Regions from separate parts of the Rossellomorea sp. FM04394 genome, predicted to be linked through region 1. Evidence: a T-box and tRNA genes for the amino acid it is inferred to sense, from the RefSeq annotation. Region 1 holds a T-box; the other holds one or more tRNA genes.
The links. The T-box of region 1 lies ahead of ACCB35_RS10145 (tryptophan--tRNA ligase). A T-box ahead of a tRNA ligase gene usually reads a tRNA of that ligase, here a tRNA-Trp.
Positions count from the first base shown of each region.

Region 2: it encodes a tRNA-Trp, which carries the amino acid that the T-box ahead of ACCB35_RS10145 (tryptophan--tRNA ligase) is inferred to sense. The anticodon was not compared.

Region 1 is NZ_CP168654.1:2,026,743-2,042,027, forward strand. Features, by position in the region: gene selB (selenocysteine-specific translation elongation factor) at 1-1,705, shown strand, start outside; gene ACCB35_RS10115 (VanZ family protein) at 1,986-2,543, shown strand; gene ACCB35_RS10120 (phosphatidylserine/phosphatidylglycerophosphate/cardiolipin synthase family protein) at 2,717-3,931, shown strand; gene ACCB35_RS10125 (hypothetical protein) at 4,044-4,199, shown strand; gene ACCB35_RS10130 (HAD hydrolase-like protein) at 4,458-5,114, shown strand; gene ACCB35_RS10135 (NUDIX domain-containing protein) at 5,128-5,754, shown strand; gene ACCB35_RS10140 (metal-dependent hydrolase) at 5,851-6,477, shown strand; T-box leader at 6,545-6,788, shown strand; gene ACCB35_RS10145 (tryptophan--tRNA ligase) at 6,843-7,835, shown strand; SAM riboswitch class I at 7,956-8,066, shown strand; gene ACCB35_RS10150 (methionine biosynthesis PLP-dependent protein) at 8,158-9,282, shown strand; gene metC (cystathionine beta-lyase) at 9,275-10,459, shown strand; gene ACCB35_RS10160 (bifunctional homocysteine S-methyltransferase/methylenetetrahydrofolate reductase) at 10,476-12,326, shown strand; gene metH (methionine synthase) at 12,307-15,285, shown strand, end outside.
Region 2 is NZ_CP168654.1:1,262,995-1,278,279, reverse strand. Features, by position in the region: gene ACCB35_RS06425 (carbohydrate ABC transporter permease) at 1-8, opposite strand, end outside; gene ACCB35_RS06420 (carbohydrate ABC transporter permease) at 8-904, opposite strand; tRNA gene ACCB35_RS06415 (tRNA-Gly) at 1,377-1,450, opposite strand; tRNA gene ACCB35_RS06410 (tRNA-Leu) at 1,455-1,538, opposite strand; tRNA gene ACCB35_RS06405 (tRNA-Cys) at 1,548-1,621, opposite strand; tRNA gene ACCB35_RS06400 (tRNA-Gly) at 1,629-1,703, opposite strand; tRNA gene ACCB35_RS06395 (tRNA-Gln) at 1,708-1,779, opposite strand; tRNA gene ACCB35_RS06390 (tRNA-His) at 1,819-1,894, opposite strand; tRNA gene ACCB35_RS06385 (tRNA-Trp) at 1,906-1,979, opposite strand; tRNA gene ACCB35_RS06380 (tRNA-Tyr) at 2,014-2,097, opposite strand; tRNA gene ACCB35_RS06375 (tRNA-Thr) at 2,117-2,192, opposite strand; tRNA gene ACCB35_RS06370 (tRNA-Phe) at 2,206-2,281, opposite strand; tRNA gene ACCB35_RS06365 (tRNA-Asp) at 2,299-2,375, opposite strand; tRNA gene ACCB35_RS06360 (tRNA-Met) at 2,483-2,556, opposite strand; tRNA gene ACCB35_RS06355 (tRNA-Val) at 2,628-2,703, opposite strand; tRNA gene ACCB35_RS06350 (tRNA-Glu) at 2,745-2,819, opposite strand; tRNA gene ACCB35_RS06345 (tRNA-Ser) at 2,839-2,930, opposite strand; tRNA gene ACCB35_RS06340 (tRNA-Asn) at 2,938-3,012, opposite strand; rRNA gene rrf (5S ribosomal RNA) at 3,020-3,136, opposite strand; rRNA gene ACCB35_RS06330 (23S ribosomal RNA) at 3,435-6,369, opposite strand; rRNA gene ACCB35_RS06325 (16S ribosomal RNA) at 6,592-8,143, opposite strand; gene ACCB35_RS06320 (nucleotidyltransferase-like protein) at 8,404-9,270, opposite strand; gene ACCB35_RS06315 (YgzB family protein) at 9,425-9,775, shown strand; gene perR (peroxide-responsive transcriptional repressor PerR) at 9,857-10,297, opposite strand; gene ACCB35_RS06305 (cob(I)yrinic acid a,c-diamide adenosyltransferase) at 10,391-10,939, opposite strand; gene ACCB35_RS06300 (D-2-hydroxyacid dehydrogenase) at 10,941-11,891, opposite strand; gene bcp (thioredoxin-dependent thiol peroxidase) at 12,118-12,582, opposite strand; gene ACCB35_RS06290 (ion channel) at 12,661-13,065, opposite strand; gene ACCB35_RS06285 (ABC transporter permease) at 13,127-13,912, opposite strand; gene ACCB35_RS06280 (ABC transporter permease) at 13,916-14,707, opposite strand; gene ACCB35_RS06275 (ATP-binding cassette domain-containing protein) at 14,757-15,285, opposite strand, start outside.

The DNA.
Region 1 (15,285 bases):
GGATGTTCCTGGTCATGAGCGGTTTATTCGCCAGATGATCGCAGGTGTGGCAGGGATCGATCTCGTTGTGTTAGTGGTAGCGGCAGACGAAGGTGTGATGCCGCAAACGAAAGAACATCTTGATATCCTGGCGTTACTGGGAATTACTCACGGCATTGTCGTGTTGACGAAAATTTCCAAAGTTGATGAAGAACTGAGGGATATGGCTCTTGAAGAAGTGATGGATGAGTTGAAGGAAACGGTATTTGAAAGGGCCCCTGTCTTGTTGGCAGATAGTCTTTCAGGAGAAGGTGTCGAAGAGTTAAAACAGAAAATCATTACTACGTTAAAGGACATGGTTTCAAGAAGTGTCAGAGGCGATTTTCGTTTACCGATTGATCAAGTTTTCACTGTAAAAGGTCAGGGAACTGTCGTAAGAGGGACTGTTTTTGGAGGTACCCTGGACACTGGAGAGGAAATAATGATATTACCCCAGGGAATACATACGAAAGCGAAACAAATTCAAGCTCATCATAGGAAAGAGAGTCGTGCTTTTGCCGGTCAACGTGCAGCGATAAACCTTTCAGGAGTGGGTTACAAAGAATTGAAAAGAGGAAATGTACTCGTCACATCCACACATTTTTCCGTGACCAACACGATTGATGTGTGTCTCGAAATATTATATGCGGTAAACCATCCTATAAAACAAAGAATGCCAGTTGTGGTTCATGTTGGAACTTCCGAAGTGATGGGGAAGCTTGTATTTTTTGATCGAAATAAAGTGGAGTCGGAAACGGAGCCTATTTTATGTCAGATCCGGCTTGATGAATCGATTGTTGCCAAAAGAGGTGATCGTTTTATACTAAGAAGACCCTCTCCGATGGAAACCATCGGAGGAGGCTGGATTATTCAGCCAAATGGAGGGAGATACAAGTTTGGAGAGGAAACGATGGCCCTTCTTCAGTCTGAACGGCATGGAACGCCTCAGGAGAGAGTTCTAAGGCTGCTTGAACAATACAAATGTGTAGATGAAGATTTCATCTTACGAGAAGCCTCTTTAACACACACAGAGCTGCATGATATGCTGCAGGGTGATGATCAGTGGATTGTACTTTCACAATCCAAAGTTTCACATTTAAAAATAGTGGAAGAATGCGTGGAATCGATCGATCAGATTCTTCGAGGGTTTCATGAGGAGTTTCCTTTATTAAAAGGGATCAATAGTGGTGAATTGAAGCAATCTTTAAAGGAGTACACAGGAGATTTAGTGGACTATGCGATTGAGCAAAAACATTGGAAACAAAGCAGTGGCATTCTTTGTTTAGAGGGGTTCATTCCTCACTTGCCTCCTCAATGGGAGAAACGATGCAGTCAGCTCCTTGACTTATTAGAGGCTGATGGAAGACAAGTAAAAGACATGGAAGAGTATTTTCATCAAGTAGGTATTCCTCCAAAGTGGCAGTCTGATTTTCATCACTTTTTCATCCAAGAAAAAAAAATCGTGCCGTTGGATGATAAAAAGGCCTATTCCTATCAGATTTTTATGAAAGCCGTTGAAGACTTAAAAGAAAAAACCGGTGAAACATTCGATATAGCAGATGCCAAAGAGGTTCTGGGATTATCCAGAAAATACATGATCCCGTTTTTAGAAAAGCTGGATAAGGATGGTCTGACTTTGAGGATCCAGGAGCTTCGTAAGTGGATTGGAACAGGTGCAAGAGGATGAGGAGTTAGCTATAGATATTCGTGGGGAAGGAGAGACGGGTTTACATGTTCAAAAATTAAGGTATAAAGGGTTAGGTGAATATGTTGACCCGATCGATTTTTATATGTAGCCAATAATGACCTTTCCTGACAATTTAAATTATTCTACTTGGAATGGTATCGAAAAAAGGCTGTAGAAGTGACATTTGCCACCTTGTCATAATGCTTCTCTTTCAAACATATATCATCGTAAATAAACTAAATCAGAGTTTGTAGCTTAAAGGAAAGTAGGAAACGGAATCATGAAAGAATTATGGAGCGCATTTGGTTGGGTTCTTCCAATTATAATAGTTGTGACGATCTCCCTTATCTTTGCGGTCTCCTTTTGGAAGAAAAGAAATGGGAAGGGCAGATGGATGAACCTACTGCCTGTACTATTTACGTGCATAACGATAGGAGGCATATGTTTAATCACTCTGACTCCTTTGACAGGTGGAAATGTGTCAGAGGGATCGGTGAATTTCGACCCATTTTCTAATCTTAAGTTGAATTTAATTTACCGAAATCATTTAGATGTACCCATCAGAAACCTGCTGGCCAATATATTATTGTTTATTCCATTAACCTTTTTTATAGCTTGGTGGATGAGACATTCGAAACAACTTATACTGATGGTCACGTTTATTGGGGCACTATTTTCCTTCGGTATAGAATGTGCCCAATATTATTTACCATTAGGAAGAGCAACGGATATTGATGATTGGATTATGAATACGCTAGGTTCATTTATAGGTGGTCTCCTATTTGTGAGCGGACGTTTTATCTATAATATGTTGAAAATCAATAAGAAAATAAACTGAGAGTATTAACGATTTCGTTAATGCTTTTTTTTTGTCAAAAATTAACGCAAAACTGCTTAAGCAGCATGATAATTCTGTAGATAACCTTTGGAACCATATAAACTTTCAAAGGAGATGCATAGTCTCTTCCCTTAAACAAAAGCTAATACTACATAAAAAGGAGGTGAGTTCCCTTGCTGAAAAAAGGATTTAAATTAATCCTGATAACGGCTGCAGGCATCGTGATTTTATTCCTCATCATGCACTGGGATGTAAAACAAGGTGTGAAAAACTATGCGAGAACTCACCCAATGACGGAAACACTTCCTCATAAAGCTGCAATCAACGTCTACAATACTGGGAATGACTTATATAAAAAAATGTTTGCAGATATTAAAACAGCAGATGAGCTTGTTTGGATTCATTTTTTCATTATCAGGGACGATCAGATTTCCAACGAGTTTTTTGATTTACTGATTGAAAAGGCCAAGGCAGGTGTAGATGTTCGTCTATCTGTTGACTACCTGGGTTCAGATATAAAAAAGGAAAGTATAAAGAGGATGGAAGAAGGAGGGGTGAAGTTTGTAAAAAGCAGGCCTCTATCCCTAAAGAACATCTTCTATTCCCTCCATCATCGGAATCATCGCAGGCTCGTTTCCATTGATCAAAGAATTGCCTATATTGGAGGATTCAATATGGGGGATGAATATTTAGGCAAAGACCCGAAGCTAGGTTACTGGAGGGACTATCACTTACGGTTGGAGGGGGAGGCAGGGATTGAGGTGGCACAGCAGTTTAAAAGGGACTGGGTCGAGGATGGAGCTGAGAGTATGGAAAGCGTGCCTCCTACTCTTACTTTAAGTGAAAATGAAAAGAGCAGCGTTCATTTCTTGTTTTCGACAGGCGACAGTATCGTAGATAAGACAGTAAACTGGATTAACAGTTCGGAAGAGAGCATCACGATTACAACGCCATACTTTTTACCAAATGGGAAACTTGTATCAGCTTTAAAGAAAGCAGTGAAGCGCGGGGTGAAAGTGAAGATTCTCGTCCCGGACAATACCGATGCATGGTTTACGAAGCCGCCAAGTTATAGAATAGAGAAAACTTTGTTGGAGAGCGGAGTGGATCTCTATTTATACGAAAAAGGATTTTTCCACGGGAAAGTGCTGATCATTGATCATAAATGGGCTGATATAGGTACAGCCAATTGGGATCCACGAAGCTTCTACTTAAATGATGAGAGCAACTGTATCATTCGCGATGCCAAAGTTGCCGGGGAATTAGAATCACTCATCCAGAATGACATTAATGATAGTAAGAAGCTGACCATGAAGGCCTTTAATGAACTCCCTGCCTGGGAAAAAGCGCTTCGTAAAACCCCTGATTGGATATATTATTATTTCTGAGAATAAATATTTTTATTGAATAAGAAAATATGGTAAAGTGATTTCATATCTTAATAAGAATACACCTTACCGAAGAAAGGGATTGTCCATGAGCGAGCTCTTGTTTGTATCTTTGTTTATTCTTTCGTTATTGGCTTTTAAGTTTTTTAACGTGTTAAAGAAGAAGCATGTATCAAAGTCTCACAAGTCAGTAGCAGTTAGTATCGTGATCTTTTCTGTTATCGGCATGATGTTGACGGTCCTCTTTTATCTTCCCAATGCATCTTAAAGAAAGCAAGCTATACACCGATTTAAGGAGTAAACACACAAGAGAAGCATTCTTGTGTGTTTTTTTGCGATGTTTTAGTGATAGTGTGAATAAAATAATGACCGGTCCTACATTCTTACTGGCAATAAACGCAGTTGCTTTCATTCTGCTGTGAATTTGATATGATTATAGAAGGCTTATTTCAAATAAGCAAGATAATGACTTAAGTATAAAACGCCCAACATTTTGAGGTACGAAAGGCAATAAAGGAGAATATGGATGAAAGCTGCAATGATTTTTGACATGGATGGAACTTTATTTCAAACGAATCGTATTCTTGAAGCTTCACTTCATGATACCTTTCAACTACTAAGAGATGAAGGAATGTGGAAAGGGGATACACCTCTTGAAGTATATAGAGAAATTATGGGTGTACCTCTTTCTGTTGTGTGGAAAACACTTTTACCACATCATCCCTTACATATACATGGTAAAGTGAATGAAGTGTTTCAAGAAAAGTTGATTGAAAATATCCAGAAAGGAAAGGGAGCTCTCTATCCACATTCGGAGGAAATATTAACCTATTTAACAGGGAGAGGGTTTCCGGTCTTTGTGGCAAGCAACGGATATCCTCATTATTTAAAGGCGATCGTCAAGTACTTTCGTTTGAACCAATGGATTTTAGACTGCTACAGCATTCAGGAAATACAATCAGATGACAAAGGGGAATTGATTCGAAAAATCAAAGAAGATCACAATCTTACACATGGGATTGTGATTGGAGATAGATTGTCTGACTTCAAAGGAGCAGAGTTAAATCAATTTCTTTCGATAGGTTGTGCCTTTGATTTTTCTCAGGAAAAAGAATTACGTGAAGCGGATATTGTGGTTAAAGATCTCTTGGAGGTTAAAAAGTATCTGGAAGAAATGAAATGAAAGAGGGATTAGGGTGGAGAATGAACAATTAGCCGTCTTTGATAAACACGGTAATAGGCTTGGAGTAGCCAGTCGTTCTGAGGTGCATCTAAAGGGATATTGGCATGAAACTTTTCATTGCTGGCTTGCGCATTATGATAAGAGTAGTAGGGAGGCCTATATTTATTTCCAACTGAGAAGTGATAAGAAAAAGGATTTCCCCGGCTTACTTGATATTACCGCAGCTGGACATATTTTATCGGAGGAGAAGGTTGAGGATGGTATAAGGGAAGTTCATGAAGAGCTTGGGCTTCTTATTACGATAGATGAACTGCAATCATTGGGAATTGTAAAAGGAGAGTTAATTCAACGGGATATGTTCGACCGGGAACTAACTCACGTGTTCTTGTATTCCAAGCCGGTTGCATATGACGAATTTCAACTTCAGTCAGAAGAATTGTCCGGTATTTACCGTTCGACTCTTCAAGATTTTAATGCACTAGTTGAACAAACCAAAGCGGAAATCGACGTGGAAGGATTTCTTGTAAATGAGGCAGGAAAAAAGGACTTCGTTAAGCAAAGGGTGAGTTACCATCACTTTGTTCCTCATGAAAGGTCCTATCTTCTTGACATTATTTCGCGCATATCGGCTCATCTTTAGAAATTAATCCGTACTTCCCATAGTCAGTATGGATAATAAAGGCTATTATAGTAATCTAGTACATACATATTGTGATAAGAGAGTAGGAGGACACACTTGAACGGCACAGCACATATGGCAATAGGAGCAGCAACAGGATTTATTGTGGCCAACTCATTTGGGTCTGGTCCGGATATAACCGCAGCCCTCGTTGCAATAGGCGGGGTATCCGGACTCATGCCTGATATGGATATTGACGGAAAGCTTAGTAACAGGGTTACTCTTTCATCGAAAATGATCAGGTCAGTGGCACAAATCATTGGTTTTTTAATGATGGTATACAGCTATCTTGAAGGTATAGGGAAAGAACGGTGGCTTGGGATTGGTTATGGAGCCGGAATGATGATTCTCTCAAGTTTCATCACTCAGAGAAGGATGCTGATGATCACCGGGGTCGGCGTAACGGCATGCGGTTGGCAATTGAATGAAACGTGGTTATTTTTGTTGGGGATATATATCATCATCGCTTCATTTGTTCCACATCGGAGTTACACCCACTCTGTCCTTGGAATCATCTATTATGGAGTGATTGCCCATTATCTTGAGTCTTCCTTAATGATGGATGGAGTATTCGAAGCTTGTGTAATCGGATATGCCAGTCACTTGATCGCCGATATGAAATTTCTTCCTTTTAATAAAAGAGGCATAAAGCTTTTCCTTCCCCTCTTCTCGAAAGAAATATAATCCTATGCAAACACCTATTGACCATTATTTTCCGATGCATTAAAATAATGGAAACAAGTAAATACTTGAAACGGCAATGATAAAGAAAAGTAGGCGAACGAAACACTTCAGAGAGCTGATGGTTGGTGCAAATCAGTGTGGGAAGGTCGTTGAATGGGCTTTGGAGCTACCAGGCTGAAAACAGTAGGTTATGGCGGATGGTCTCACCGGTAAAAGAGACAGTGTATTGAAGTCTGAACTTCTGTACATGAAAAGCGCGTTTACGGTAGGTAAGCGAATGAAGGTGGCACCACGGGTTTCTCGTCCTTTTTTAAGGAAGAGAAGCCCTTTTTGTGTTCTTTCATGATATAAGGGAGGAGATAATGATGAAAAAACAAGTTCTGACGGGTATCAAACCAACAGGGCGTATTCATTTAGGGAATTATATCGGTGCGATTAAACCTGCATTACGATTGGCAGAAAATGAATCCTACAACACAGCTTATTTTGTTGCGGATTATCATGGTTTAACGAAGATACATGATCAGCATGAAATGAGAGAACTGTCCTATGGAGTGACAGCAGCCTGGTTAGCCTTAGGGTTGAATCCTGATCGAGCGATCTTCTACCGTCAATCCGATGTACCTGAAATCTTTGAATTGAGCTGGATTCTCGCTTGCTTTGCACCGAAAGGATTAATGAACCGCGCTCATGCGTATAAATCAATGGTCGAAGATAATCAAAACAGCGGCAGAGAAGCAGATGCAGGGGTCAACATGGGCTTATTCACCTACCCGATATTGATGGCCGCGGATATCCTTCTATTTCAAACTGAACTGGTTCCTGTTGGAAAAGACCAAATTCAGCATGTTGAAATTGCCAGGGACCTGGCAGAAAACTTTAATAAGCAATATGGCGAAACATTTGTTCTTCCCGAGTATATCATACAGGAAGAAACATCTGTTCTACCGGGACTTGATGGAAGGAAAATGAGTAAAAGCTATAACAATACGATTCCTTTATTTGAAGAACCGAAAAAACTGCAAAAACTAATCAATAAAATCAAAACAGATTCCTCAACCCCCGAAGAGCCTAAGGATCCTGAATCGTCCGTCATATTTTCGCTCTACAAAGAATTCGCAACATCCGATCAAGTTGAAGAAATGAGAGGGAGATTTCAAGGAGGAATAGGCTGGGGAGAAGCGAAAAAAGAACTCTTTGGAGTCATGAATTCATTCATTGAAGAACCGCGATCCAAATATAAAGAACTGATGGCAAATCCCCATTTGCTGGATTCCATACTGCAAATGGGAGCAATAAAAGCGCGGGAAAAAACGATCCCATTCATGAAAGAGATTAAAAGGAAAATAGGAATTTAAGATTGATTGAAATATAACATCGTGAGGGATTTGTTTTTCAGATAATTCATAATTCTTATTGACTTTTCTTTTCCTTTGTTATAAGTTATGGGAAAGTTATTTTTCACAAATTCATATTGTTTCTTATCAAGAGAGGTAGAGGGACTGGCCCGAAGACACCTCAGCAACCAGCCGCAAGATTCAGGTATGGTGCTAATTCCAGCAAGTTGATGTCAACTTGGACGATAAGAGGGAGAACGAACGTACAAAACCTTCTTATTTTCATAAGAAGGTTTTTTTGTTTTTTCCCTTTTCGTTTTCAGGGAGAGAAAAGGAGAGAAGAATGTTGAAAAAACATATTGATACTTTGCTTGTCCAGGCAGGGAACCGGAAGGATCCTGCAACGGGTGCTGTGAGCCTGCCCATTCATTTATCGACTGCTTATGAACATAAGGGGATTGGCCAATCGACAGGATATGATTACACGAGAACAGGAAATCCAACACGCGGCACCTTAGAGGAAGCTCTTACTCTATTAGAGGAGGGGCACAGGGGATTTGCCTTCAGTTCGGGGATGGCAGCGATTCAGGCAATCCTTGGCTTATTCTCGACTGGGGATGAATTGATCGTATCGAGAGACCTTTATGGGGGAAGCTACCGTTTATTCGTTCAGTATGAAGCACAATACGGAATCAAATTTCATTTTGTTGATACAAGTGATGCAGGCTCTATAGAAGAACAAACTTCTAACAGAACAAAAGCCATATTCCTTGAAACGCCAACCAATCCATTGATGAATGAAGCAAGTATATCTGAGGTTGCCGGTATTGCAAAGCATAATGGATTGCTTTTAATTGTCGATAATACTTTCTATACACCTGTGCTGCAAAAGCCTCTCACTGAGGGAGCAGACATTGTCATTCACAGTGCGACGAAATACTTAGGGGGCCATAATGACGTGCTGGCGGGAGTCGTGGTCGTAAACTCAGAGGAGTTGGCGGAAAAAATCTACACCATTCAAAATTCAATCGGCGCGGTTCTCGCACCTTTTGATTGTTGGCTCTTATTAAGAGGGATGAAAACCCTTAGTCTCAGAATGGCTCAGCATGAAAAAAACGCAAGAAAACTTGCCGACTATCTTGAGGGGCATGAATGTGTAACGGACGTTTTGTATCCGGGGAAAGGCGGCATGCTCTCTTTTCGCATCGCAAAGGAAGAATGGGTGGCACCCTTTCTCCGCCAATTAAAAGTGATTACGTTTGCTGAGAGTTTAGGGGGGGTTGAGAGCTTCATCACCTATCCCGCAACCCAGACACATGCAGACATTCCTGAAGAAGAACGAAAAAGGCTTGGTATCTGCAACAGACTCCTGCGGTTTTCTGTAGGAATCGAATTTATTGATGACCTGATAGCAGATTTGGAGAATGTTTTTCATCAATTGGAAAAAGAGGTGCTTACGTATGAGTAAAAAACCATTTTCACTACAGACGTCACTCATTCATTCTCACGGATTTGATGAAGAAACAGGAGCGGTCTCTACGCCGATTCATCATGCAACAACTTTTCATCAACAGGATTTCGACCAGTATGGAACATATGACTACAGCCGATCGGGAAATCCAACGAGGGAAACCGTCGAGGAAACGATAGCTGAGCTCGAAGGAGGGGTAAGGGGATTTGCCTTTTCATCCGGAATGGCGGCAATCTCAACAAGTTTTCTATTATTATCGAGCGGGGATCACGTTCTCGTATCAGAAGAAGTATACGGTGGGACCTACACGATGATCACGGAAGTCCTCACTAAGTTTGATATAGAATACTCCTTCGTGAACATGAAGGACCTGCATGAAGTGGCTTGTTCAATCAAGCACAATACAAAAGTGATCTATATGGAGACACCATCGAATCCGCTGCTGAACATCACGGATATTGAGGGAGTCGTTAAGCTTGCCAAGGCAAATGGATGTTTAACGTTCCTCGATAATACATTCATGACTCCCCTGCTGCAAAGACCGATCAGTCTGGGTGTAGATGTTGTCCTCCACAGTGCCACGAAGTTTCTTGCCGGCCATAGTGATGTCTTAGCGGGGCTTGCGGTAACGGGGAATGAAGAGATTGCGGGGAAACTTGCTTTCCTGCAGAATTCGTTTGGTGCGGTCCTCGGGGTCCAGGATTGCTGGCTGCTCTTAAGAGGAATGAAAACACTGCACGTAAGGTTGAAGGAGTCTTCTGAATCGGCATATAAGATTGCAAGCTTCCTAGAAAAGAGAAAGGAAGTTGAAGAAGTGTACTACCCGGGCTTGAGCTATCACCCCGGTCGTGAAATTCAAGTTCGCCAGGCAGAGGGGCCAGGTGCGGTTCTTTCCTTCCGATTGAAAGGAGAAGAGGAAGTGAAGCAACTTATACAACATGTAAACATTCCCGTATTCGCCGTAAGTCTTGGGGCAGTGGAATCCATTTTATCCTATCCTTCAAGAATGTCACATGCTTCCATGCCAAAAGAGGAAAGGGAAAGAAGAGGTATTACAGATGGTTTATTGCGATTATCAGTAGGACTTGAAAACGTGGATGAATTAATTAATGATCTTAAAAACGGTTTAGATAGTATTCAAAAGATCAATAGAAACAACGTGATAAATCTATAAAAAAGGAGGGAACGTCATGAAGCCATTGCTGGAAGCACTGAAAGAGAGAATATTGATTGCTGATGGGGCGATCGGAACACTTTTGTATTCATATGGAGTGGACAGATGCTTTGAAGAATTGAATCTATCCCACCCCAATGAAGTGTTGAAAGTCCATAAAGAGTATATTGATGCAGGAGCAGATATCATTCAAACCAATACGTATGGAGCCAACTATCAAAAGCTTTCCAGATACGGATTGGAGGATTCGGTAAAGGAAATAAATACAGCTGCCGTTCGTCTGGCAAGAAAAGCAGCAGGTGACAACACCTATATCCTGGGTACCATCGGGGGAATCAGGGCGATCAAACAAAATGTGTCGCTGGAAGAAATCAAGAGAAGCTTCCGGGAACAGCTATACTGTTTATTACTAGAGGGTGTAGACGGCATTTTACTTGAAACCTATTACGATTTTGAGGAATTGACAACTGTATTAAACATTGTAAAGCGTGAAGCGGACATTCCTATCATTGCTCAAGTTTCCCTTCATGAAACCGGAGTTCTTCAAAATGGAATGGAAATAAGAGATGCCCTTCAACAATTAGAATTACTGGGAGCAGATGTTGTCGGCATCAATTGTCGCATGGGGCCATTTCATATGGTGAATTCCTTAGAGGAAGTTCCATTACCTAAACGGGCGTTTCTATCCGTCTATCCCAATGCCAGTCTGCCAAACTATGAAGAAGGCAGATTCTATTACTCTGCTGAGCCTGATTACTTTGGGGACATAAGCAACGAATTGCGATTGCAAGGTGCAAGAATCATTGGTGGCTGTTGTGGAACCACACCTGATCACATTCGTTCTGTAGCTGCAAGGTTAAAAAGCCGGGAGCCCGTGAAAGAAAAAGTGGTGAAAAAGAAAAAGGTTGTTCAGTTATCATCACCTTCTGTCAGGGGAAACTTGCTGCATGAGCAGGTAAGAGAAAAGAAAACGATCATTGTTGAACTAGATCCACCTAAGCATCTCGACACGAAGCTTTTCTTCCAAGGGGCTGAGGCATTAAAGGAAGCTGGAATTGATGCACTTACGCTTGCTGACAATCCGTTAGCGTCGCCTAGGATAAGTAATGACGCCATTGGGAGCATGGTCAGATCCAAGTTTGACCTTACACCTCTGGTTCACATCACTTGCCGGGATCGAAACCTGATTGGACTTCAGTCTCATTTAATGGGCTTACACACGTTAGGGATACACAATATATTAGCAATAACGGGTGACCCGGCCAAGATTGGAGATTTTCCAGGGGCAGCATCCGTTTATGATTTATCTTCCCTTGAACTCATTGAATTGATTAAACAGAACAATGAGGGGATATCCTTTTCAGGTAAATCACTCCGGGAACGGACTCAGTTTTCAGTAGGTGCAGCTTTCAATCCGAATTTCCGTCATTTAGACGCTTCCGTAAAGAGGCTTGAAAAGAAAAAGAAAGCAGGTGCTGACTATTTCATTTCTCAACCGATCTTTGGGAAAGAGCAGCTGATTCAAGTACATGAAGCTACAAAGCATTTAGATGTTCCGATCTTTATAGGGATCATGCCGTTGATCAGCTCAAGAAATGCAGAGTTTCTACATCATGAAGTACCTGGAATCAACGTTCCAGAAGAAACAAGACAAAGAATGAAGGAAGCGGGAAGTGATCCCGTCATTACAAGAGCAATTGGCATGGAGATAGCCAAAGACTTACTTGATACAGCAATAGATCTGTTTAATGGGATTTACCTTATCACACCTTTTGTACGTTATGATATGAGCATTGAATTGATTCAACATATACAAGAGAAAACAAAACCGGAAAGAGAGGTTCCCTATGGCCATCACTTTGTTTGAAGAGCAGCTTAGGAAAAAAATACTCGTACTCGATGGAGCAATGGGAACGATGCTTCAACAAGCGAATTTATCGTCGGAGGATTTTGGTGGAGAAGAGCTTGAAGGGTGTAATGAAAATCTGGTTTTAACAGTGCCAGAGGTGATCTATCAAATCCATCTTGAATATTTGAAAGCGGGGGCAGACGTGATTGAAACGAATACGTTTGGTGCAACTCCCATTGTACTGGACGAATATGATTTAGGCTCTAAAGCATATGAAATTAATAAAGTAGCAGCTGAAATCGCCAAAAAAGCTGCAGGAGATGTCTCAACCTCCGAGTGGCCCAGGTTTGTTGCAGGATCTCTAGGTCCAACTACCAAAACCCTATCCGTAACAGGAGGGATAAGCTTTGATGAGTTAGTAGACAACTATCGTGTTCAAGCAGAAGGACTTCTCGATGGAGGAGTCGATGTACTGCTGCTCGAAACGAGTCAGGATGCTTTAAATGTAAAAGCAGCAAACCTCGGAATTCGAAGTGCCTTTGAATCCAGAAAAAAAGAGATCCCCATTTTGTTATCCGGAACCATTGAGCCGATGGGCACTACACTGGCAGGGCAGACAATCGAAGCATTTTATTTATCCCTAGAACATTTAAACCCTTTGGTCGTTGGTCTGAACTGCGCAACCGGACCTGAATTTATGCGCGATCATATTCGCTCCTTATCAAATCTGGCCACTACCTATGTCAGCTGTTATCCCAATGCAGGACTTCCGGATGAAGAGGGGAATTACAATGAAACCGCTGATTCACTCAGTGTAAAGATGAAAGGTTTTGCTGAGAAAGGCTGGCTGAATCTTGTTGGAGGGTGCTGTGGAACGACACCGGAACATATTCGTGCCCTTTCAGATGTGGTGAAAGGATTACCTCCTCGTAAACCCAATGAGTCTCACCCTCATGCAGTGTCGGGAATTGAAGCCTTCGTCTATGAGGATGCAGACAGAAGACCGATCCTGGTAGGAGAACGGACGAATGTCATCGGTTCCCGTAAATTTAAACGATTGATTGCAGAGAATAAAATAGAAGAAGCGTCAGAGATTGCGAGAGCGCAAGTGAAAAATGGAGCTCAAGTGATCGATATCTGCCTTGCAGATCCCGATCGAGAAGAAGTAGAAGATATGAATGTATTTATCCAGGAAGTGGTGAAAAAAGTAAAAGTTCCACTTGTCATCGATTCAACGGATGAGAAAGTGCTTGAGACCGCCTTGAAATATTCTCAAGGGAAAGTAATCATAAACTCGATTAATCTCGAAGACGGAGAAGAGCGGTTTGAGAAGATAACAAAGCTTATGAAGGAATACGGAGCGGCGGTTGTCGTAGGAACGATTGATGAAAAGGGAATGGGAGTGTCTGTAGAACGTAAGGTAGAAATTGCCATCCGCTCACATAAACTGTTAACAGAGAAATATGGTGTAGCTTCAGAAGACATCATCTTTGACCCTCTCGTTTTTCCTGTGGGAACAGGGGATCAGCAATACATTGGATCAGCCAATGCCACCGTTGAAGGGATTAGACAGATTAAGGAAGCCTTACCTGAATGCCCTCATATCTTAGGGGTTAGTAACGTTTCTTTTGGACTGCCTCCTGTTGGGAGAGAAGTGCTGAATGCGGTATATCTTTACCACTGTACCAAAGCGGGGCTGGATTATGCCATAGTCAATACGGAAAAATTAGAGCGCTTTGCCTCTATTCCTGAAGAAGAAGTTCGAATGGCTGAGAAGCTCTTATTTGAGACGACGGATGAAACACTGGCTGTATTTACTGCATTTTATAGAGGGAAAAAGAAAGAAGTTAAGGTTCCTGTAAACACAATGACCTTAGAAGAACGACTGGCTCATTATGTAGTGGAAGGAACGAAGGAAGGGCTTATTGATGACTTGAATCTAGCCCTTCAACAATATGATGCTCCTCTTGATATCATCAATGGTCCCCTTATGGCCGGAATGAGTGAAGTCGGAAGATTGTTTAATGATAACCAGCTGATTGTAGCGGAGGTATTACAGAGTGCCGAAGTCATGAAAGCATCCGTTGCTCATTTAGAACCGCATATGGAACAAACGGAAAGTTCATCTGCAAAGGGAAAAGTGATCTTAGCTACGGTTAAGGGGGATGTTCATGACATCGGTAAGAATCTCGTTGATATTATCCTCAGTAATAATGGATATGAAGTGATTGATTTAGGCATTAAAGTAACACCTCAGGAACTTATCAAAGTCATACGGGAAGAAAAGCCCGACATCGTAGGTTTATCCGGGCTCCTTGTAAAGTCGGCTCAACAAATGGTCATTACGGCTCAAGATTTAAAGCAGTCTGATATTTCAGTTCCTCTAGTAGTGGGAGGTGCGGCACTAACACGAAAATTCACTACGAACAAAATTGGCCGGGAATACGATGGGCTGGTTCTTTATGCCAAGGATGCAATGGATGGACTTGGCATCATGAATGGGATTCAACATGAAGAAACAAGGCTGAAGCTGGAGGAAGAAAGCCGTGAAAAGCTAAGCAAGCTTGTTTTGATTGAAGAAACATCAGATCGGGATAGATCGTCAGTTGCAGTCAAAGTACGTTCCACAGTATCAAAAGATGTTAAGGTTCATGTCCCGTCAGACCTGATTCCTCATACCATAAAAGAATTTTCACTTGATCAAATCCATCCCTATATTAATCAGCAAATGCTTCTGGGGCATCATTTAGGCATCAAGGGGAAAATATCCAGGTTACTGGAAGAAAAAGATGAACGAACGGTAGGCTTGAAAGGCGTAACTGATGAATTGTTCCATAAAGCAAAAAGGGAAGGGATGATTCAGGCATCTGCAAAATATCAATTCTTTCCTGCTCAATCAGATGGAGATGATGTTGTTATTTATCACCCGGATGATTCTTCCACAGAAATAGAACGATTTCATTTTCCAAGACAAGCA
Region 2 (15,285 bases), 760 kb from region 1:
TTGCCCATTATGCCTGAACCTCCTTCTTCTTCGTCACCATCACCTGAACCGTAGTAAACACTGCCACTACCACAAAGAACAGGATCGATTTGGCTGTCCCGAGGCCATAGCGGTTGTTCTGGAACGCCTCTTGATAAATATTGATCGCCACAGATTGTGTAGAATTGAATGGTCCCCCACCTGTTAACGAGATGTTCAAATCGAATATCTTAAAGGCCATTGAAATCGTCAAGAAGAAACAAATCGTGAACGCCGGTAAAATCAATGGAATGATAATTTTCGTCAACAACGTCCAGTTTGATGCCCCATCTATCCTCGCTGCTTCAAGCAATGAGTTGTCCACCCCCTGTAAAGCTGCTACGTAAATGACCATCATGTATCCCGAAATCTGCCATGCAAACACGATGACAATCCCCCAGAATGCCGTCGTTTCATCACCCAGCCAAGGCATCTTAAAGAATCCAATCCCCGTCATATTCCCAAGTGAGGCAAACCCTTTAACAAAAATGAACTGCCAGATGAACCCGAGTAGCAATCCACCGATCACGTTCGGAATAAAAAACACTGTCCGCAAAATGTTTCTCGTCTTCAATGCTGCATTCAGCAGCAGCGCAAACCCGAAACCTATCAAGTTACTAATAATCACGGCTGCAAACATAAACTTCGTCGTGAACATAAAGGAATTAAAGAATGTCTTATCATCTGTGAAGATCTTTTTGTAGTTATCAAATCCAACCCACTCCACAACTGAGCTGACACCATTCCATGAGGTAAACGAATAATACACACCCATCAAAAATGGAAGAATCTGAATCACTAAGAAAAATATAAGTGCCGGTCCAACAAAGGCAGCATACGTCAGCAAGCTCTTATACTTGAACTTCTTCTTCGTCACTGCTTTCATTTGTACGTCTCTGCTTACCGGTCCAGTCTGAATCTTTGGTTCCACCCGTCTCACCACCCTTAATTATGTAATCGCTTTCTTATATTATAATGGTAGCGCTTACTTAAAAAGGGGAACTCAATTGACAAAGAAGGTGTAAAATTTTGACTAGATGGGTTTGGGTTTGGTGTTGTGGTGGGTATATGAAAAGGTTGGACTTCTTTGGTTTAGTTAGGTGACCCCAGCGTGCAATGAGTTTTTGAAAATAAAATCTTGGAATTGAAAATAAAAGTGGAAAATTTGAAAATAAAATCGTGGAATTGAAAATAAATGGTCCAGTTTTGAAAATATATTGGTCTTGATCGAAAGTAAATGGAGCGAAGTCGATTAGATAAGCGTCAATAACGATGAAAGTCATGCTAAACAGATGATTTTTCATAATTAGACAATAAAAAAGACTTCCTCATAATGAGAAAGCCTGTCGTATGTAAGTTGGAGCGGGTGAAGGGAATCGAACCCTCATCATCAGCTTGGAAGGCTGAGGTTTTACCACTAAACTACACCCGCGATGTGGTACCGGTGGCCGGGGTCGAACCGGCACTCCAGAGGAACACGATTTTGAGTCGTGCGCGTCTGCCTATTCCGCCACACCGGCATTACATTTTGGAGGCGGCAACCGGATTTGAACCGGTGATCAGGGTTTTGCAGACCCATGCCTTACCACTTGGCTATGCCGCCTTAATATTGGAGCGGAAGACGGGATTCGAACCCGCGACCCCCACCTTGGCAAGGTGGTGTTCTACCACTGAACTACTTCCGCACTACTGGGCTAGCTGGATTCGAACCAACGCATGTCGCAGTCAAAGTGCGATGCCTTACCGCTTGGCTATAGCCCACTGATAGTATATGTCACGGAAATAAAAATGTGACTTTAATGGGGCGACTGATGGGAATCGAACCCACGAATGCCTGAACCACAATCAGGTGCGTTAACCACTTCGCCACAATCGCCATGATAAAATTGGCAGGGGTAGTAGGAATCGAACCCACACCAAAGGTTTTGGAGACCTTCGTTCTACCTTTAAACTATACCCCTATAAGAATAGATATTCTGCTTAGATAAAAACAAATGGTGGAGGGGGGCAGATTCGAACTGCCGAACCCGAAGGAGCGGATTTACAGTCCGCCGCGTTTAGCCACTTCGCTACCCCTCCAAATATTATATCACTCGAGTGGTGCCGGCAAGAGGACTTGAACCCCCAACCTACTGATTACAAGTCAGTTGCTCTACCAGTTGAGCTACACCGGCATCAAGTAATAAATGGTGGCTCAGGACGGAATCGAACCGCCGACACATGGATTTTCAGTCCATTGCTCTACCAACTGAGCTACTGAGCCACTATGTAAAATAAAAATGGCGGTCCGGACGGGACTCGAACCCGCGACCTCCTGCGTGACAGGCAGGCATTCTAACCAACTGAACTACCGGACCAAAGCTTTTTGCGTTAGCAAAATAGGTTTCATTACCTTGACGTTAGTCAAAATAACTATCCATGCGTGACTCATTAAGGATTATGCTATCCCAAGTCAAAAATGGTATTGCGGGGACAGGATTTGAACCTGCGACCTTCGGGTTATGAGCCCGACGAGCTACCGAACTGCTCCACCCCGCGACGATATAATTGTAACTTATATAATCTTATATAATATGGAAGATTTTTTTCACTACGCTTCGTGAAAATCATGGTGGAGGATGACGGGATCGAACCGCCGACCCTCTGCTTGTAAGGCAGATGCTCTCCCAGCTGAGCTAATCCTCCAACATATTAATTGTTTGTTTTTCACATTCGGATAAAAGTGTTGGTGACCCATACGGGATTCGAACCCGTGTTACCGCCGTGAAAGGGCGGTGTCTTAACCGCTTGACCAATGGGCCTTAGTAAAAAGAATTGTTATGGCGGAGAGCAAGGGATTTGAACCCTTGAGACAGCGTTAACCGTCTACACGATTTCCAATCGTGCTCCTTCGGCCACTCGGACAGCTCTCCAATATGATGGCTCCGCAGGCAAGATTCGAACTTGCGACCGATCGGTTAACAGCCGATAGCTCTACCACTGAGCTACTGCGGAACGATATGCCTGGCGACGTCCTACTCTCACAGGGGGAGATCCCCCAACTACCATCGGCGCTGAAGAGCTTAACTTCCGTGTTCGGCATGGGAACGGGTGTGACCTCTTCGCCATTGTCACCAGACAATTTCTTGTCTCTTTTTTAAGGACAAGTACTATTATATCGCGTAGATATAATTTTTCAAGGCTTTTTTTATATTTTTGTATAAAATTCATTCCCTGAAAACTAGATAAAGAATTGATGTCAAGAAAGCCGAATATCGACCAATGTTGTATCTGCTTCTTCAAGTAGATACCATTCCAGCTCCGGCGGCTAGAGACTCGAAGTCATTTCAGTTCAATCAGCTGAGGGTAAAAGGCACCCTCTTCTGATTGCCCAGAAATGCTTGTCGTCTCTGTTCAAGCCGCCTCCGCTTTATAGTGTGGTTAAGTCCTCGATCGATTAGTATCAGTCAACTCCACATGTCGCCATGCTTCCATCTCTGACCTATCTACCTAGTCATCTTCTAGGGATCTTACTCACTTACGTGATGGGAAATCTCATCTCGAGGGGGGCTTCATGCTTAGATGCTTTCAGCACTTATCCCTTCCGCACATAGCTACCCAGCGATGCCTTTGGCAAGACAACTGGTACACCAGCGGTGCGTCCATCCCGGTCCTCTCGTACTAAGGACAGCTCCTCTCAAATTTCCTGCGCCCACGACGGATAGGGACCGAACTGTCTCACGACGTTCTGAACCCAGCTCGCGTACCGCTTTAATGGGCGAACAGCCCAACCCTTGGGACCGACTACAGCCCCAGGATGCGATGAGCCGACATCGAGGTGCCAAACCTCCCCGTCGATGTGGACTCTTGGGGGAGATAAGCCTGTTATCCCCGGGGTAGCTTTTATCCGTTGAGCGATGGCCCTTCCATGCGGAACCACCGGATCACTAAGCCCGACTTTCGTCCCTGCTCGACTTGTAGGTCTCGCAGTCAAGCTCCCTTGTGCCTTTACACTCTGCGAATGATTTCCAACCATTCTGAGGGAACCTTTGGGCGCCTCCGTTACTCTTTAGGAGGCGACCGCCCCAGTCAAACTGCCCACCTGACACTGTCTCCCACCCCGATAAGGGGCGCGGGTTAGAATTTCAATACAGCCAGGGTAGTATCCCACCGATGCCTCCACCGAAGCTAGCGCTCCGGCTTCCAAGGCTCCTACCTATCCTGTACAAGCTGTACCAAAATTCAATATCAGGCTACAGTAAAGCTCCACGGGGTCTTTCCGTCCTGTCGCGGGTAACCTGCATCTTCACAGGTACTATAATTTCACCGAGTCTCTCGTTGAGACAGTGCCCAGATCGTTACGCCTTTCGTGCGGGTCGGAACTTACCCGACAAGGAATTTCGCTACCTTAGGACCGTTATAGTTACGGCCGCCGTTTACTGGGGCTTCGATTCGCACCTTCGCTTGCGCTAAGCACTCCTCTTAACCTTCCAGCACCGGGCAGGCGTCAGCCCCTATACTTCGCCTTACGGCTTCGCAGAGACCTGTGTTTTTGCTAAACAGTCGCCTGGGCCTATTCACTGCGGCTCTCTCGGGCTTGCACCCTACCAGAGCACCCCTTCTCCCGAAGTTACGGGGTCATTTTGCCGAGTTCCTTAACGAGAGTTCTCTCGCTCACCTTAGGATTCTCTCCTCGCCTACCTGTGTCGGTTTGCGGTACGGGCACCTTTTTCCTCGCTAGAGGCTTTTCTTGGCAGTGTGGAATCAGGAACTTCGCTACTATAATTCGCTCGCTATCACAGCTCAGCCTTCACGATGATGGGATTTGCCTCATCATCAGCCTAACTGCTTAGACGCACATATCCAGCAGTGCGCTTACCCTATCCTCCTGCGTCCCCCCATTGCTCAAACGGAAAAGAGGTGGTACAGGAATATCAACCTGTTGTCCATCGTCTACGCCTATCGGCCTCGACTTAGGTCCCGACTAACCCTGAGCGGACGAGCCTTCCTCAGGAAACCTTAGGCATTCGGTGGATGGGATTCTCACCCATCTTTCGCTACTCATACCGGCATTCTCACTTCTAAGCACTCCACCAGTCCTTACGGTCTAGCTTCGCAGTCCTTAGAACGCTCTCCTACCACTGACACCTAGAGGTGTCAATCCACAGCTTCGGTGATACGTTTAGCCCCGGTACATTTTCGGCGCAGAGTCACTCGACCAGTGAGCTATTACGCACTCTTTAAATGGTGGCTGCTTCTAAGCCAACATCCTGGTTGTCTAAGCAACTCCACATCCTTTTCCACTTAACGTATACTTTGGGACCTTAGCTGGTGGTCTGGGCTGTTTCCCTTTCGACTACGGATCTTATCACTCGCAGTCTGACTCCCATGGATAAGTCTTTGGCATTCGGAGTTTGTCTGAATTCGGTAACCCGATGAGGGCCCCTAGTCCAAACAGTGCTCTACCTCCAAGACTCTTACACATGAGGCTAGCCCTAAAGCTATTTCGGAGAGAACCAGCTATCTCCAAGTTCGATTGGAATTTCTCCGCTACCCACACCTCATCCCCGCACTTTTCAACGTGCGTGGGTTCGGACCTCCATTCAGTGTTACCTGAACTTCATCCTGGACATGGGTAGATCACCTGGTTTCGGGTCTACGACCACATACTCATTCGCCCTATTCAGACTCGCTTTCGCTGCGGCTCCGTCTCATCGACTTAACCTTGCATGGGATCGTAACTCGCCGGTTCATTCTACAAAAGGCACGCCATCACCCGTTAACGGGCTCTGACTACTTGTAGGCACACGGTTTCAGGTTCTATTTCACTCCCCTTCCGGGGTGCTTTTCACCTTTCCCTCACGGTACTGGTTCACTATCGGTCACTAGGGAGTATTTAGCCTTGGGAGATGGTCCTCCCAGCTTCCGACGGGATTTCACGTGTCCCGCCGTACTCAGGATCCACTCAAGAGGGAATGAAGTTTCAACTACAGGGTTGTTACCTTCTTTGACGAGCCTTTCCAGACTTCTTCGTCTACTTCATTCCTTTGTAACTCCGTATAGAGTGTCCTACAACCCCAAGAGGCAAGCCTCTTGGTTTGGGCTACATCCCGTTTCGCTCGCCGCTACTCAGGGAATCGCAATTGCTTTCTCTTCCTCCAGGTACTTAGATGTTTCAGTTCCCTGGGTCTGCCTTCCATACTCTATGTATTCAAGTAAGGATATTGTTCCATTACGAACAATGGGTTCCCCCATTCGGAAATCTCTGGATCAAAGCTCACTTACAGCTCCCCAAAGCATATCGGTGTTAGTCCCGTCCTTCGTCGGCTCCTAGTGCCAAGGCATCCACCGTGCGCCCTTCATAACTTAACCGAATTGGTTGTTACATCAGGTTTAAAACCTAAAATGGCGATACTCGGTAATTTCTTGACTATCAATTTATCTTTATCTAGTTTTCAAAGAACAAATCCATTTTTATCTCGCAAGAGACATTATGGAAGGATATTTTGCTTCCGCAAAAATCCCTGATAGTAATTAAACCATCAAAACTGAACAAAACTTCGACTGTCAACTTGTTTAGTAAATCTTCCTTAGAAAGGAGGTGATCCAGCCGCACCTTCCGATACGGCTACCTTGTTACGACTTCACCCCAATCATCTGTCCCACCTTAGGCGGCTGGCTCCAAAAGGTTACCTCACCGACTTCGGGTGTTACAAACTCTCGTGGTGTGACGGGCGGTGTGTACAAGGCCCGGGAACGTATTCACCGCGGCATGCTGATCCGCGATTACTAGCGATTCCAGCTTCATGTAGGCGAGTTGCAGCCTACAATCCGAACTGAGAACGGTTTTATGGGATTGGCTAAACCTCGCGGTCTTGCTGCCCTTTGTACCGTCCATTGTAGCACGTGTGTAGCCCAGGTCATAAGGGGCATGATGATTTGACGTCATCCCCACCTTCCTCCGGTTTGTCACCGGCAGTCATCTTAGAGTGCCCAACTGAATGCTGGCAACTAAGATCAAGGGTTGCGCTCGTTGCGGGACTTAACCCAACATCTCACGACACGAGCTGACGACAACCATGCACCACCTGTCACTCTGTCCCCCGAAGGGGAAAGCCCTATCTCTAGGGTTGTCAGAGGATGTCAAGACCTGGTAAGGTTCTTCGCGTTGCTTCGAATTAAACCACATGCTCCACCGCTTGTGCGGGCCCCCGTCAATTCCTTTGAGTTTCAGTCTTGCGACCGTACTCCCCAGGCGGAGTGCTTAATGCGTTAGCTGCAGCACTAAAGGGCGGAAACCCTCTAACACTTAGCACTCATCGTTTACGGCGTGGACTACCAGGGTATCTAATCCTGTTTGCTCCCCACGCTTTCGCGCCTCAGTGTCAGTTACAGACCAGAAAGTCGCCTTCGCCACTGGTGTTCCTCCAAATATCTACGCATTTCACCGCTACACTTGGAATTCCACTTTCCTCTTCTGCACTCAAGTTCCCCAGTTTCCAATGACCCTCCACGGTTGAGCCGTGGGCTTTCACATCAGACTTAAGAAACCACCTGCGCGCGCTTTACGCCCAATAATTCCGGACAACGCTTGCCACCTACGTATTACCGCGGCTGCTGGCACGTAGTTAGCCGTGGCTTTCTGGTTAGGTACCGTCAAGGTACCGCCCTATTCGAACGGTACTTGTTCTTCCCTAACAACAGAGTTTTACGATCCGAAAACCTTCATCACTCACGCGGCGTTGCTCCGTCAGACTTTCGTCCATTGCGGAAGATTCCCTACTGCTGCCTCCCGTAGGAGTCTGGGCCGTGTCTCAGTCCCAGTGTGGCCGATCACCCTCTCAGGTCGGCTACGCATCGTCGCCTTGGTGAGCCGTTACCTCACCAACTAGCTAATGCGCCGCGGGTCCATCTGTAAGTGATAGCAAGAAGCCATCTTTCAACATTTCCTCATGCGAGGAAATGAGTTATCCGGTATTAGCCCCGGTTTCCCGGAGTTATCCCAGTCTTACAGGCAGGTTACCCACGTGTTACTCACCCGTCCGCCGCTGACTGATGGGAGCAAGCTCCCATCAGTCCGCTCGACTTGCATGTATTAGGCACGCCGCCAGCGTTCGTCCTGAGCCAGGATCAAACTCTCCGATAAAAGTTTGAATAGCTCTTTAAAAATAAATCTAGAATTAACGTTGACGTATTGTCTTGTTTTGTTCAGTTTTCAAGGTTCAATGTGTAAGCGCTTCGTTTAAGCGACTTTTTTATCTTACCAAGTTGTGGAGTTTATGTCAACAACTTTTTAAGTTTTTTTAAGTCGCCACTGACCGCTCGTTGCCGTCGTTCAGCAGCGACATTTACTAATATAACAAGGTTTCAAATTGAAGTCAACGGAAAATTAATATTTTACTATAATTATTTTACGACTCGATAATAGCGGTGATAAATCCCTTGTCCCTTTGTCTCCACATCTACGATTTCGACGAATCCTTTATCGGTTAGATATTCGATGAGCATGCTTAAGTCCACTGAATAATGTCTTGCCTCTGGATGATTAAGAAGATCCTGAAACGTCCAGTGTTCTTTTTGGTCCAGGATGTTCAAGAGATGTTCCGTCGAAACCTTCATTCTTGAGTGGATGAGGAACTCGCTTGCCAGAAACAGCAGTTCGAGTCGTTTATCAATTTCTTCATCGCTTGTTACAAGCTCTTCATATAGCTTATAAATTTCAGGCTCGATTTGTTTTACCTGGTTCCATACAGTTACCTCTGGATGAAAACCATTCTCGATTACCGCAAGCCTTGCTAAATGGTGCAGTGAATGAACGATGTGATTGTATGCATCTAAATAATGCTTACTTTCAAAGAATTCCTTACCGTCCATGTAACGACGAATCAACTTGGCAAATTCCATACCCATCTTGATCTTTCTTCCATAGAAAGGGAAATCTCTTAACTCTGTTTTAAGATTATGAATATATTCGTTGCGATCGAACAGCACTTTACCATTGAAGAGCCAATCGATTACTTTACGGTTGGACCCTAGTAAGATCCACTCGTTTAGCTTAGCTTCCGTTACGATATGCAAGGCTGCCTTTTGATCTTTATAGGAATAGTGTTTAATGAATACTGGTTCTTCAGCTTCTTTCACAACTAAAAAAAGCACAATATCAAACGTATCTGTCAACGGGCTGGATTTCTTGCTTTGTTCTATTAAAAGCGCTCCTAAAGTATTGGGGTGACTTGTACGCTCTTGGTATAACGGTCGTAAAATGTCTTCCATTTCATACTCCTCCACATCACACATTGGTTGGTTACTATTTCGACATTCAAAGGGGATTTCCTTCTCTGAATATAGTCATTTTTCGACAAAACGGTTTCGCATCCCTCTTATTACAACAAATATGGTATAGTATTTTTTTAGGAGGGACAAACAAATGGCTAAGAAATATTCTAGTAAAATCAATAAAATCCGAACGTTTGCCTTAAGCTTGGTTTTCATCGGATTTATCATTATGTACGTAGGTATATATTTTAGAGAACACCCATGGGTTATGACAACATTTATGCTGCTGGGTTTTCTGGGAATCATCGGAAGCACAGTCGTTTACTTCTGGATCGGGATGCTCTCCACTAAGGCCGTGCAAGTGACATGTCCTAATTGCGGGAGGGTCACCAAGGTCCTTGGGCGTGTAGATATGTGTATGTATTGTAATGAACCATTGACTCTTGACCCGAACTTGGAAGGCGAAGAGTTTGATGAGGATTATAATAAGAAGAAGAGATAATCTGCATGAAAGAAGACCTTCTACTGAAGGTCTTTTTTTGCGAAAAATAAAAGAATGGTTCTGTATCAGAACCATTCTTTTCTAGTGGGTTTCTTTTGTAGAGCAGTCAGAGCATGTTCCGTAGATTTCCATACGGTGGTTATTCACTTTAAATCCAGTGACATGGGAAGCCAGTTGTTCCACTTCATCCAGTCCCGGGTAATGAAAGTCAACAATTTTTCCGCAGCCATCACAGATGACGTGGTAATGATCCGTTGTCACGAAGTCAAATCTACTGGAAGAATCACCGTAGGTTAACTCTTTCACTAAACCCACTTCACGGAATACGCGTAAGTTATTATAAACAGTTGCGACACTCATATTCGGGAATTTCCCTTCAAGTGCTTTATATATGTCATCAGCAGTAGGATGAGCCATTGAATCAATGAGATACTCTAATATCGCATGACGTTGAGGAGTAATACGGACTCCCGTTTCCTTCAATGTCGAAATCGCTTCTTTTAATTGTCCTTCTTCAGACATCGCCATGCACCTCTTTTCATAAGAATTATTATTTTATAATCTTTATAAATAGTGTACTAATCAACGGTCCCTTTTGTCAATCTTTCTCCCTAGTTACTCGTGTAAGTTTTTCTCTTGTTCCCCAAGCTGCTGGTTTATATAGCGGCCCGCAACGAAAAGATAGTCAGAAAGTCTGTTCAGATAAGAAAGGACCAAAGGATTAATGTCTTCATCAATTCCAACCGCTTCTCTTTCGGCTCTTCTCACGATTGTTCTGGCTGTGTGAAGTGCAGCCCCGGCAGGCTGACCTCCAGGAAGGATGAAATTGCTAAGTGGCGTCAGGGCACCCTCAAGAAAGTCGATTTGCTCTTCCAGTTCTTTGATATGTGATTCTTCAAGCTTCCATTTCACTTCTTTCCCTGCAGGAGTGGCCAGTTCCGCACCAACATGAAAGAGAATGGTTTGTACCTTATGAAAGAACTCCTCGAACTTTTCTTTTCCATCAAAGTATTCAGCTTTAAGGTAGCTTAGACCTAAACCAATCATGGAATTCGCTTCATCGCATGTCCCGTATGCCTCTACCCGCTGATCTTTTTTTGACACTCTCGTTCCATATACTAAAGACGTCGTTCCCTTATCTCCCGTTTTTGTATAAATTTTCATCCTAATATCCCCTCTCTGCATCGATCACGTTAATATACCCTTCACTCTTCTTACTATATGTAGTTAAATTCTTTTTAAAAATATCAAGTGCTCTTGGCATGTATTTTTTTGTGATGCTGGATAGATGAGGTGTCACTGTTATCCCTTTATTCAACCAGAACGGATGACCCTTGGGTAGTGGCTCCTTCTCAAATACATCAAGATACATATGACCGATCAACTTCTTTCCACTGGCCTCAAGAAGAACGGATTCCTCTGCCAAATCACCACGGCCTATGTTGATAAATACAGCCGTGTCCTTCATTTGTTCAAAGTGTTCTACCTTTAGGAGATGCTTCGTTTTCGCAGTACTGGGGAGAACGGATACGATGAAATCTGCGTGCGGAAGCTGCTCTGTGAAAGTTTCAAGGGTGAACATGCTGTCAAAATGTTCTACGGGAGACCCGCTGGAGTTCACACCCACCACTCTCATGTGAAAAGCTTTTGCCAACCTGGCGATTTCTCCTCCAATCGCTCCGGCTCCGAGTATAAGGAGAGACGCTTGATGAAGTTCCGATGTGGGAAGTCTCCTGCTCCACACGTTATCGCTTTCCTGTTTCCATACCGATTGAAGTTGTTTCGCATACTGTAGCATTAATCCGATTGTAAACTCAGCCATGGGAATTTTATGGATCCCCCTTGCATTGGTCACCAGGATGCCTCTCTTTTTGATGGCTTCAAATGGCATTTTTTCCAACCCTGCCGAAGTGACCATGATCCATCTGCAATTCGCACTTTTTTCAATATGGTCGTCCGTTAGATCTTCACCCATAGTGACAATCACCTCGGCGTTTGGAAGTTCATTTTCCGCTTCTTTGATTTTTTTATAAAAGAGAAATCCAACCTCAGGAAAGCTGTTTTTCAAGTCTGAGACGAATTCTTCCTTAGGTTGGAATGTAAAGATGATTTTCATGTAGCTGCCCCCCATCACTATTACCCATTATTTTACCATAAGGGAGAGGAATCGCCCTAGCTTTAGCATCCTTAGGATATAAAAAAAGAGGACCGACATGGTCGATCCTTCTACACGGATGAGACTGACTTATTTGAGGAGGTTGCCCTACTCTTACTATATGACCTTACACGTTTTGTGAATGGACAAAAGCCTTGACTCTATTAAAATAGGCTTGAAAATAGGCTTAGGAAAGGTTCTCTTGAATGTATTGCAGAGCTTCCTCCACATGTCCCTTCACTTTCACCTTTCTCCATTCCTTAGAAAGGTTTCCTTCTTTATCGATAATGAAGGTAGAACGTTCAATTCCCATATACTCTTTCCCGAAGTTTTTCTTCAGCTTCCACACGCCGTAATCTTCCGCCACCTTGTGATCTTCATCTACAAGTAGAAGGAATGGCAGTCCATGCTTGTCTACAAACTTTTCATGCTTATCAACAGGATCCGGGCTCACTCCCAGGATAACCGCATCCAGATTTTCGAAGTTTTCATGCTGATCCCTGAAATCACATGCTTCTGTCGTGCAGCCAGGTGTCATGTCCTTTGGATAGAAATAAAGAACCACGTTTTTCCCCTGATAATCTGAAAGCTTCACTTTTTCTCCGTTGCTTGCAAGTAATTCAAATTCCGGTGCTTTTTGACCGACTGTCATGTATCTTCCCCTCCATTGGATATGATAAGTATTCTGACTTTAGCGTACCCAATCGAAGGAAAAAACTCAAACCATAAGCTACTTGTTTTCGTAGTTTAGAAATGATTTCACGACAAAGGCGGCAGGTATCGTGTAACCCAGCCATGATTCAATGAGGGCAATCCCTCTCCCGATCCCAATGGGCGTGACATCCCCATACCCCACTGAGAAGAGGGTGATGCCACTGAAATACATTGTGGTGAAAAAATGATCGAGAAAGTCTCCCGTTAAGGGTTTCCCTCCTTCAACGAGAATCGGAACCCCTTCAAGCTCAAGGAGTGTAAACAGAAGGCCAAATCCGATCATGATCGTGATATAACTCATTCCAAGGAAGATGAAGTGATGAAATGAAACGTGATGCTCTTTCCATCTGGAAGGATAGAATAAGGCCCGTAAACTCATCACCATGCAGAACAAAATGAAAAACCCAATGATATAAAGCATGTACATACCCTCTTTTTTCTGCTTGTCTTAGTATATGTACGCTTTATACCCCGGAATCATTCTAATTACCTGCACCCCTGTATCGTTTCACTCCTTCATTCCATAACACAATCGAGAAGATGAAAAAACCGATGCCCACAAATGGAGTCAGAAAGGAATATGGATACCATTCCGTCTTTTCCAGGAAAAAGGCAGATGGATAAACTCCAACGAACGCGAATGGAAGAATCCACGTTAACACGAAACGAATCACTTTATTATAGATATCAACAGGGTATCTTCCATAGTTACCGATATTGTACATCATCGGCATGATCGATGTTTTCGCATCCGACCAGAATCCGATGCTGGCAAGGGCGATGAAGATCCCTGCATACACAAGGGCTCCCCCAATGACAAACAGGATAAATAAAACCGGTTCGTACCATTCAAAGGTAATATCCAGCCTTCCCCCGGCGTAGAACATAACCGAGAGGCCTGTAACAACTCCGAAAAGCGACTCCAGTTCCATTCGCTCTAAGATGATCTGAAATAAGCTGTGTATGGGACGGGTCAGGATCCGGTCGAATTCTCCCTTCACCACATATCTGTCGTTAAAGTCCCAAATGTTGAAGAACGAACTGAATAGTGCAAACGGGACCAGGAAGAAACCATATATGAAAATAATTTCGTCTCTTGTCCAGCCGCTCAACAACTGAGTATGGCCAAACACGACCAGGATAAATACGAGGTTGACTGCCTGAAACAGTAAATCAGAAAGAATCTCGACAACCAGGTCGGCCCTGTACTGCAGTCTGATCTTCATATATTGGGCGACGTATTGAAAAAACATCTTCACATAAAACATGGGTCACCCTCCTTGAATAATCATTTGTTTTTTTGCCATGACCCAGAGTATCTTGATTGGTATGAGAAGAATAAACGACCATACTCCCTGCATAATTATCGCATTGAATGATTCAGAAGTCGTAAAGCCATTGGTGAAAATCATGCTAGGAACATAACTTATACTCTGGAACGGTAAGTACCCCATCACATTTTGCGCCCAAAGCGGGAAAAAATGAATCGGGAGCAATAAGCCGGAGAACAAATCAATGACCACTCGTTTTGCCCGGATGAGACCGTCGTTATTAAATAAGAAAAAGGTCGTGATCCCCGTCAGCAAATTGATTTGTGTATTGATAATGAAACTAAACAGGATTGAAATCGCAAATAAGACCAATGTATCCAGTCCTGTACCGAATTGAAGCGGGAAGATGAGGCTGACAATAATCATTCCCGGGAACGAGAAAAATAACAGTCTGAAGACTCCCTCTCCGAGTCCCTGCATCGTCTTCATCCCAAGATAGTTATAGGGCCTGATAAATTCAACCGCCACTTTCCCTTCTTTAATTTCCTGAGCGATTTCTCGATCAATATTATTAAAATAAAAAGCCCTGGCCATCCAGGATACGGCTACATAGGTGGTCATTTGAATGATTGACAAGCCTTCTATATCTTGTTTTCCGCCGTATATGGCCTGCCATAAGAAATAGTAAGCACCTATATTGATACTATAAATGAGTATTCCACTATAATAATTAGTTCTGTACGCCAGCATCATGAGAAAGCGGATGCGAATCATTTCGATATACTTAGCCATGATACCCTCCCAAACACTAGAGCTGAACAGATAGCTTCCAATCCCAAACTCATCTCGTTACAGCCCCTTTTTCATAGATGTTTCGAATGATTTCTTCTGTTGTCGTTTCTTCTATCTTCATGTCTTTCACTTTACAGTTCGCAACGACTTTCGTTATCAGTTGCGAGATGACTTCATCATCCGCTTCAGTTAAAGCCGAATAACTCTGTTTTTTCTCATCGAAAGACCAGGAGATATTCTGATTTCCAGTAAGGTCGGATAAAGCAGTCAGGGACGTATCATCAAGAAATTGAAACACGACTTCCTTTTGGTCTCCCCAATTCTCTTTCAACTGACTCAGTTCACCATCATAAATGATTTTCCCTTCATCCAACATGACGACCCTTTCGCAAAGAGCTTCAATATCAGATAAATCATGGGTGGTTAACAAAATCGTCGTATTGTACTTTTCATTGATTTCTTTTAAAAATTGACGGATTTTCAGTTTTACTAGAACGTCTAACCCGATCGTTGGCTCGTCAAGAAATAGCAAAGGCGGATTGTGAACAAGCGCAGCCGCTAACTCACATCTCATCCTC